Regions from separate parts of the Priestia aryabhattai genome, predicted to be linked through region 1. Evidence: riboswitches for the same ligand, from Rfam matches in the RefSeq annotation. Region 1 holds a riboswitch; the other holds the start of a gene.
The links. Region 1 has a riboswitch for cyclic di-AMP ahead of M3225_RS27855 (cation:dicarboxylate symporter family transporter). Riboswitches for the same ligand answer to the same signal wherever they lie in the genome.

Region 1 (4,189 bases):
AAAAAAAGCTAGACAATTAGCGTTGTCTAGCAGCGTCGATTGCAATCACAATAGCTGTAATAATATGCATGATAAACCCTAAAAATGGAATCCAAGCAACCAGTGAGGTAACAATCCCTAGTATGTTTCCATAAGCAGATAACCCTCGTCTATTAGCTAAAATTAGTGTGATAGCATGAAGAATAAATCCAATAAAAAGAGGAGTATAACTAAAGCCCATAACAATCCCCGCGCCAATTAAAGGAATTCCCAGCAAGGCTTCATACCCAGCAGTGACCCATTTCATTGTACGTACATTTCCATTCATAGTAAAAAGCCTCCTAAAAAAGATACTACTATATACGAGAAAGGAGAGAAAAAAGTTTCAAATTACTTAGGGGATATGTCGTATAAGCAAGCACTAGTTGATTAAAATGATAGATGACAGTAAAGAGGGATGGAAAAAACATAATGATTTAGTCATTTTTTCACATCAAAGAAAAATAGTCTAGATGATTCATTTTTAGCTAAGAGACCGGAATTTATACAGAACATAATGACTACTTTCTAAAATAAATAAAAGCTGATATCGTATTTTTAAGTTATAGCATTTAAGCTTTTTATTACAAATTATTAAAGATTCTTATCTTTTTGCAAATACACATTGTATTTCATAGTTTTAACAATTATGATAAAAAAGCAAGTGTCAAAATAGGAAAATAGTTGAGCATGTAAAATGAAGCGATAAGCTTATTAATTTGAAAGAAAGGCAAGGTACATAGCTTTATGTGGGAAATTATTGTAGCAATCATTTTAGGGATTGTAGAAGGTTTAACAGAGTTTGCTCCTGTTTCGTCAACTGGGCATATGATTATTGTCGATGACCTGTGGTTAAATTCAAAAGAATTATTTTCATCTCCAGTAGCTAATACATTTAAAATTGTTATTCAGCTAGGGTCGATCTTAGCAGTAGTTGTTATTTTTAAAGATCGTTTTATTAATTTATTAGGACTGGGAAAAAAATCAGCTGCTCCAATTGGACCGACAAATCGCTTGAATTTAATGCAGGTAATTGTTGGTCTGTTACCGGCAGGAGTGTTAGGACTTTTGTTTGATGATTACATTGATGAGCATTTGTTTTCTTTAAATACGGTGCTAATTGGCTTAGTGGTCGGAGCTGTATTAATGATTCTAGCAGATTTGTTTGGACCTAAACGTCCGCGCGTAGAGACGGTGGACCAAATGACTTATGGACAAGCACTTGGTATAGGACTGTTTCAATGTATTGCTCTTTGGCCAGGTTTTTCTCGTTCAGGTTCAACGATTTCAGGAGGGGTTCTTCTTGGAATGAGCCATAAAGCAGCCGCAGACTTTACGTTTATTATGGCAGTGCCAATCATGGCAGGAGCAAGCGGACTTTCATTGATTAAAAACTGGCAGTATTTCACATCAGATGCACTACCGTTTTTTATTGCCGGTTTTATAAGCGCCTTTATTTTTGCGCTGGTATCAATTCGCTTTTTCCTAAAATTAATTAATCGTATCAAATTAGTACCATTTGCGATTTATCGAATTATTTTAGCAGCTATTCTATATTTTGTATTTTTATAAAATAAAAAAGCGTGTTTATTAGTCGTTTAAACTTCTAATAGAGACTTAAAAAGCAAGAAAAAGCTATTGCAGCATTGCAATAGCTTTTTTGCATAAATATATATTATCGTCTTTTGAAAGCGTTTTATAAACATGGGTATTGACAAAACGTGTCGAAAAATAGTAAATTAATATTTGTGCAGTATAAAGTTAAGTAAAAGTAAGACTTCTGTTTAGTTTTATTGACTGTAAAAAACGTATGACAACGTATAGATCGTTTTAATTTTATAAAAACTGAATAATAAGCTTAATCGTATAGAGCGGGGGAATCATTATCGGCAGTGAAGCTGCCTTGGGGTGAATCCTTACAAAAGGTAGGAAACTCTCAATTCCGAATCCGACAGTTAACCCCGTTTGCTTTATTGAGAGAAAGAGCCCAAAATAGCGTAAGTAAAAGGCTGTTCTTTCTTAAGAATAGCCTTTTTTTGTTTTTTCAGAAAAATATATACAAATGTCATACATCTTTGGGGAGGTACATCTATGAAAAAAATTCGTTTTGGTTTGGCTACGCAGATTTTTACCGGATTAATCCTCGGTGTTCTTGTAGGGGTAATTTGGTTTAATGATCCGCGTGTAGTAACATACCTACAGCCGCTAGGAGACTTATTTTTAAGATTAATTAAGATGATTGTTATTCCAATTGTTATCTCAAGCTTAGTTGTTGGAGTTGCAGGAGCAGGTAGCGGTAAACAGGTCGGAAAACTTGGCGTTAAAACAATTCTCTATTTTGAAATTATTACGACTTTTGCAATCGTAATCGGTGTATTAATCGCTAATATCTTCCATCCTGGACAAGGTGTAGACATTCATTCAGCACAGAAAAGTGATATTTCACAATACGTTGAAACATCCGAACAGCAAGAAGGAAAGTCAGTGGCTGAAACATTCTTACACATTGTTCCGACAAACTTTTTTCAATCAATTGTTGAAGGAGATATGCTAGCAATTATCTTCTTTACAGTATTATTTGCCCTTGGAGTAGCGGCAATTGGAGAAAGAGGAAAGCCAGTTGTACAATTCTTCGACGGCGTTTCTCATGCAATGTTTCACGTGGTAAACCTTGTAATGAAAGTGGCTCCAATTGGTGTATTTGCTTTAATTGGTGTAACGGTTTCAAAATTCGGCTTAGATTCACTCCTTTCATTAGGAAAGCTTGTTATCTTGGTTTACTTAGCGTTAATTTTCTTCCTACTTGTTGTATTAGGAGGAATCGCGAAATGGGCAGGAATTAATATCTTCCACTTATTCCGCTATATGAAAGATGAACTATTGTTAGCATACAGTACATCTAGTTCTGAGACGGTTCTTCCACGTATTATGGAAAAACTTGAAAAGATGGGCTGTCCAAAAGCTATCGTATCGTTCGTTGTACCAATTGGTTATACCTTTAACCTAGATGGTTCCGTTCTTTATCAAGCGATTGCAGCGTTATTCTTAGCACAGGTGTATGGTATTGATTTAACGATCGTTCAACAGCTGACGCTCATTCTTGTATTGATGGTTACATCTAAAGGAATGGCTGCAGTGCCAGGAACATCATTTGTTGTATTACTAGCTACTCTTGGAACAATCGGTGTTCCGGCAGAAGGATTAGCCTTCATTGCTGGAGTAGACAGAATCATGGATATGGCACGTACGGTTGTTAACTTAGTAGGAAACACACTAGCAGCAATTGTAATGTCTAAATCTGAAGGCAAATTTGACCCTAAAAAAGGTACAGAGGTCATGAGGGCCGGCTAATTTATAAATTAAAAAGCTACTTATTCTATTCAAAAAATTAGAATAAGTAGCTTTTTTCATAATAATTCCTTTATTATTATGGAAATTGACCCTATAATATGTAACATCAGGTATAAAAATATCCAAATTTTATTTTTACATAAAAGCAGTCACTGGTTCCTTTCTTTATCAGTAAATATAGAGATAGCTTAGCTAGTAGGGGGATAGTAGAGTATGTGGAAAAAGCGAATATGGGTCATCGCCTCGATAGTAATCGTATGTGTGTTAATCCCTTACAGTTTACCGATTGTATTTGCTTTATTAACAGCATTAGCACTTGAGGGTATTGTTCAAAAATTGCATCAATCTTTTAAAATGAAGAGAGTCTATGCAGTGCTTATGACCTTCATTTTATATGTTGTTTCGCTCATACTTATTGGTTTTTTTATTGTTCGAACAATCGTTACGCAAGTGGTTGCTCTTTCAAAAATAGCGCCTTCATTTGTAAAAGAAATCTATGAAACCGCGATTTATCCAACTATTATTAAGTGGAAGTACTATTCAAACGCTCTTCCTACAGAAGTGATTTCTTCTATCGAGCGCACGCTTGAAAAAACCGTAAATTCATTAGATTCTCTATTAAAAAGTACCGTGGAAATCATCATTAGCTTTGCCGCTACTGTTCCTGGGTTTCTATTAGAGTTTCTTATTTATTTAGTAGCGCTTGTATTTATCAGCCTTGAGCTGCCTGCTATTAAAAATAAAATTAAGTCATTCTTAACAGAGGAAACGAAATATAAGCTACAAGTTGTCATCACTCAGCTTATCCAAGCGGGGGTTG
Region 2 (4,189 bases), on a different contig from region 1:
ATTGAGAATGAAACGTAACAATACGAATATCAGGCTGCCACTTCTCCCACTTCTCTTCCATTCTCTTTTCGCTTTCTCGGTCAAAAGCCACATGCACCGCAATAACGGTATCGCCAATCGTTCTTGCATAATTTAATGAATTTTCTACTACCTTTGTCATTCCTGCTACAGGAACAATGACCACACTTCCTTCAAGCTTTCCAATCTTTTCTCCTTGTTTAATACGAAGCTGCTCTCCTACCGATTCATAATGCGTATGAATTCGATGAAAAATATAGACAATAATCGGCAAGAAAACTAGCACGGACCATACTTGTGAAAACTTCGTTGTAAACAAAATAATTAATACAGTTAATGTAATGAGCGCACCAATTAAGTTGATGGTTAGCTTTCCTTGCCAGCCGGCCGGCTTTTCTCTAAGCCATTTGACAATCATGCCTGTTTGAGAAAGCGTAAATGGAATGAACACCCCAACTGCATAAAGAGGAATTAATTGTTCCGTCGCTCCTTTAAAAGCTACAATTAAGACAATAGAAGCAATTCCAAGCGTCACAATTCCATTTGAATAGCCTAGTCGATCGCCACGAATTTGAAACATTCTTGGCATGTATTTATCAGACGATAAGTTTACAGCCAGCAAAGGGAAAGCTGAAAAGCCCGTATTTGCCGCTAGCACTAGGATTAGAGCTGTTGTGCCTTGAATAAAATAATAAAATCCATTTCTTCCAAACACACTCGATGCAATTTGTGATACAACAGTTTCATCTGCTTTTGGAGAAATTCCAAGCCAATAAGCTAAAAACGTGATTCCAGAAAATAAAACGGCTAGAATACCGCCCATCAGCATTAATGTATGAACAGCATTTTTTGCACCTGGCTCTTTAAAGTTAGGCACCGCATTTGAAATAGCTTCTACACCTGTCAATGCCGAACAGCCTGACGAAAAAGCTTTTAATAATAAAAATAAACTAATACCTGGCACCACTGTACCAAGGGATGTATGAAGCTCAGGTGAAACTTGACCTGTCGCTATTTTAAAGAAGCCCACCGCTATTAACAAAATAAGAGCAATAACAAATAAATAAACCGGATAAGCTAATACAGAAGCGGATTCTGTTACACCTCGTAAATTTAAGACGGTAATAAAAATCACCAGCAAACACGCAATTACTACGTTATAATGATGCAGCGCTGGAAAAGCCGAAGTTAAAGCATCCGTTCCTGCTGAGACGCTCACAGCAACTGTTAAAATATAATCTACTAACAGTGATCCCCCAGCGATAAGCCCAGGATTTTCTCCTAAATTGGTTTTAGAAACAATATAAGCTCCTCCGCCTTGAGGATATGCATAAATAATTTGACGATATGAAAGAATTAAAGCCGTCAGCAGCACCAATACCCCAAGCGCAATTGGAATCGAATACCAATAGGCAAGGACTCCGACTGTTGCAAGTACAATTAAAATCTGTTCTGTTCCATACGCTACTGAAGATAAGGCATCTGATGATAAAATAGCCAGCGCTTTAAGCTTACTAAGCTTTTGATCGCCTAACTCTTTTGTTTTAAGCGGCTTTCCAATCAATAATCTTTTGAGAACTGAATAGTTCACGTAATTTCCCTCCGATAATCGCTTAGCTACATTGCTATTTGTTGCTAAGCTCCGTTACAAGTTCAATAATAAATGGTATTGTCCCTAAAAAATACCTTTTTATGTTAAAAAAGCGCACAAAAAAAACACTAAGGGTTCTCAGCGTTTTTACACAGCTTAAACCTCCTCTCCAAAACGCTTATGGGGTTAGCTGTCGGATTCGGGCTATGAGAGTAGCCCTACCTTTTAAAAAGGATTCACCCCAAGTGACAATGCACAAATTTGGGTCCCCCACTTCTGACGAATTAAGCGATCACAGGCCAATATAATTTTTGGTTAAAGGGTATGATTGATAACATGTTTCTTTCATAACTATCCTTTATTCTTAGATAATATACTCCCGTACAATTGGTTTGTAAAGCATTATTTTACGTAAACAATAAAATAGTGCTTAAGGCGCTTTTAACAGGAAAATAAAAGGCCTTCTGACTGCTTACAGAAGACCTTCTCACTTTAACTTTTTGCTTTTAGAACGGTTGCTAGCTTGTTTTTCGTTTGAAGACCATAAATGCCATCTACATCATAAGGGAGATACACAAGCTGAAAACGTCTTACTGCATCTTTCGTTTGAACTCCATATATTCCGTCTACTGACCCTACTTTAAAATTAACCGCGTTTAATGCTCTCTGAAGCTGTTTCACAGCTTCTCCAGAATCACCTTGTTTTAAAATTCCATTTGGAAGTGGATATTGTTCAGAAGGTGGTGTTGGTGATGGAGTTGGTGAAGTTCCGGAAGGAATAACAATCGTTTTTCCAACTTGTAGTGTTAAAGGATCAGAAAGCCCTGTATTCGCTTCTTGAAGCGCTTGTACTGTTATTCCGTACTTCTGTGCAATACTGTACAGCGTATCTCCTTGCTTGATCGTATACGTTTTTGTACTCGGTTCAGAAGGTGAAGGGTTTGGAATTGGTGTTGGTGTTGGAACTGCACGACGAGGTAAATTTAAATATACGGCAATTCCTTTTGCATACGATTCACCCATGCTTTTTAAAAATGCTGCATTTTGAAGAAGTGCTGCATCTGTCCTGTTATCAATAAATGCAATTTCAGTGAGTACTGCAGGCATATTTGTTAAGCGAAGCACCGCATAATTGGCTGATTTTCGTCCGCGATTCGGATGATTATACGACAGCAGCGTTGGCTGTACTTGGCCGTGTACAATTGATTGAAACGTTTTACTAGCATTGCTAGCGCTTCGATAAACATAATCTTCGTAACCTGTTCCTCCACCAGCATTTACGTGAATAGACATAAATGCATCTGCTCCCCACGAATTAGCTTGAGAAGCGCGCTGAGATAAAGATAAAAAAGTATCTGTGGTACGGGTGGTTTTAATCGTAAAGTCACTGTAAGTGCTATTTAAATAGCTTATTAAATATTGTTGAATTTTTAAAACTAAGTTTTTTTCATATAGTCCGTTCGCTCCAACTGCTCCTGTATCTGCCCCACCATGTCCTGCATCAAGATAGATTTTTTTCATATTACTTGTTCCTCCTTATTGTTAACATATGCGTGAGGGCAAAAAGTGCTACGTATACTAGCCTACTAAGTAGAAAATTACTAAAAAAAGGCCCGCTGTTCAAAGGCAGCGGGTATTCTGCTTTATAGACAGAATATTGAATAGGGATAGCTCTCAAGGAGTGACAGCTATATGCAGAGTGTTGATTCGTTGATTAAATGATAATAATTATCATTTTCATTTAAAGTATACACTAAGAGGGAAGTTTTGTCTATTCTATTATGATAACGGTAGGGTCTATTTAAAAAGCAGTACACCTATGACAATGAGAATAATCCAAATTGGAATGCTTATCAATATTCCTATCACTAAACCTTTAAAGAAATTTCCTTCTTTCATTTTTATTCCATCCCTCTCCAACAGTATTTTCTAACGATACTATGATTAGCTGAAAATTCTCTGAAGTTATACTGAAATACAGTGCAGAGTGAACACATAAACAATCTCACTATCTGTTATACACTACTTTTACTTATAGATTCAATGAGACAAAAAGCTCATCCGTTTTGATTTATGTAAACCAATTCTTTCTTGTATGTAACGAAACAATAAAAAAGCCCACCGTAAATTGTACGACAGGCAGCTTTATTATAAACAAGCTATATATTCAATTTACTTATGCAGAATGTCATTCATTTTGAAAAATAAAAAAGTCTGAGAGAATGTATAAACGATCTCTCAGACTTTTAAAAATTAATATTGGCTCATATATTGGTCACGTTCCCAAGGATGAACTTGTGTACGGAACATATCCCATTCGATTTCTTTCGCTTCAACGAAATGCTCTGCTAAGTGTTCACCTAAAGCAGCAACCATAACTTCGTTTGATTGGAAGCTATCTAAAGCTTGAGCTAGTGTTGCAGGTAAATCTACGATACCTTCTTCAACACGCTCTTCTTTTGTCATTACATAGATATTACGATCGATAGGTTTTGGAGCTTCAAGATTGTTCTTGATTCCATCTAAACCAGCTTTTAACAGAACAGCCATTGCTAAGTATGGGTTAGCAGCTGGGTCTAC

Region 2: linked by a shared signal. The riboswitch ahead of M3225_RS02455 (APC family permease) and the one ahead of M3225_RS27855 (cation:dicarboxylate symporter family transporter) in region 1 are both predicted to bind cyclic di-AMP.

What each region holds. Positions count from the first base shown of each region.
Region 1 is NZ_JAMBOQ010000017.1:18,271-22,459, reverse strand. Features, by position in the region: gene M3225_RS27865 (hypothetical protein) at 17-307, opposite strand; gene M3225_RS27860 (undecaprenyl-diphosphate phosphatase) at 766-1,590, shown strand; cyclic di-AMP (ydaO/yuaA leader) riboswitch at 1,864-2,003, shown strand; gene M3225_RS27855 (cation:dicarboxylate symporter family transporter) at 2,110-3,369, shown strand; gene ytvI (sporulation integral membrane protein YtvI) at 3,583-4,189, shown strand, end outside.
Region 2 is NZ_JAMBOQ010000001.1:468,124-472,312, forward strand. Features, by position in the region: gene M3225_RS02455 (APC family permease) at 1-1,609, opposite strand, end outside; cyclic di-AMP (ydaO/yuaA leader) riboswitch at 1,770-1,910, opposite strand; gene M3225_RS02460 (N-acetylmuramoyl-L-alanine amidase) at 2,102-3,130, opposite strand; gene glnA (type I glutamate--ammonia ligase) at 3,863-4,189, opposite strand, start outside.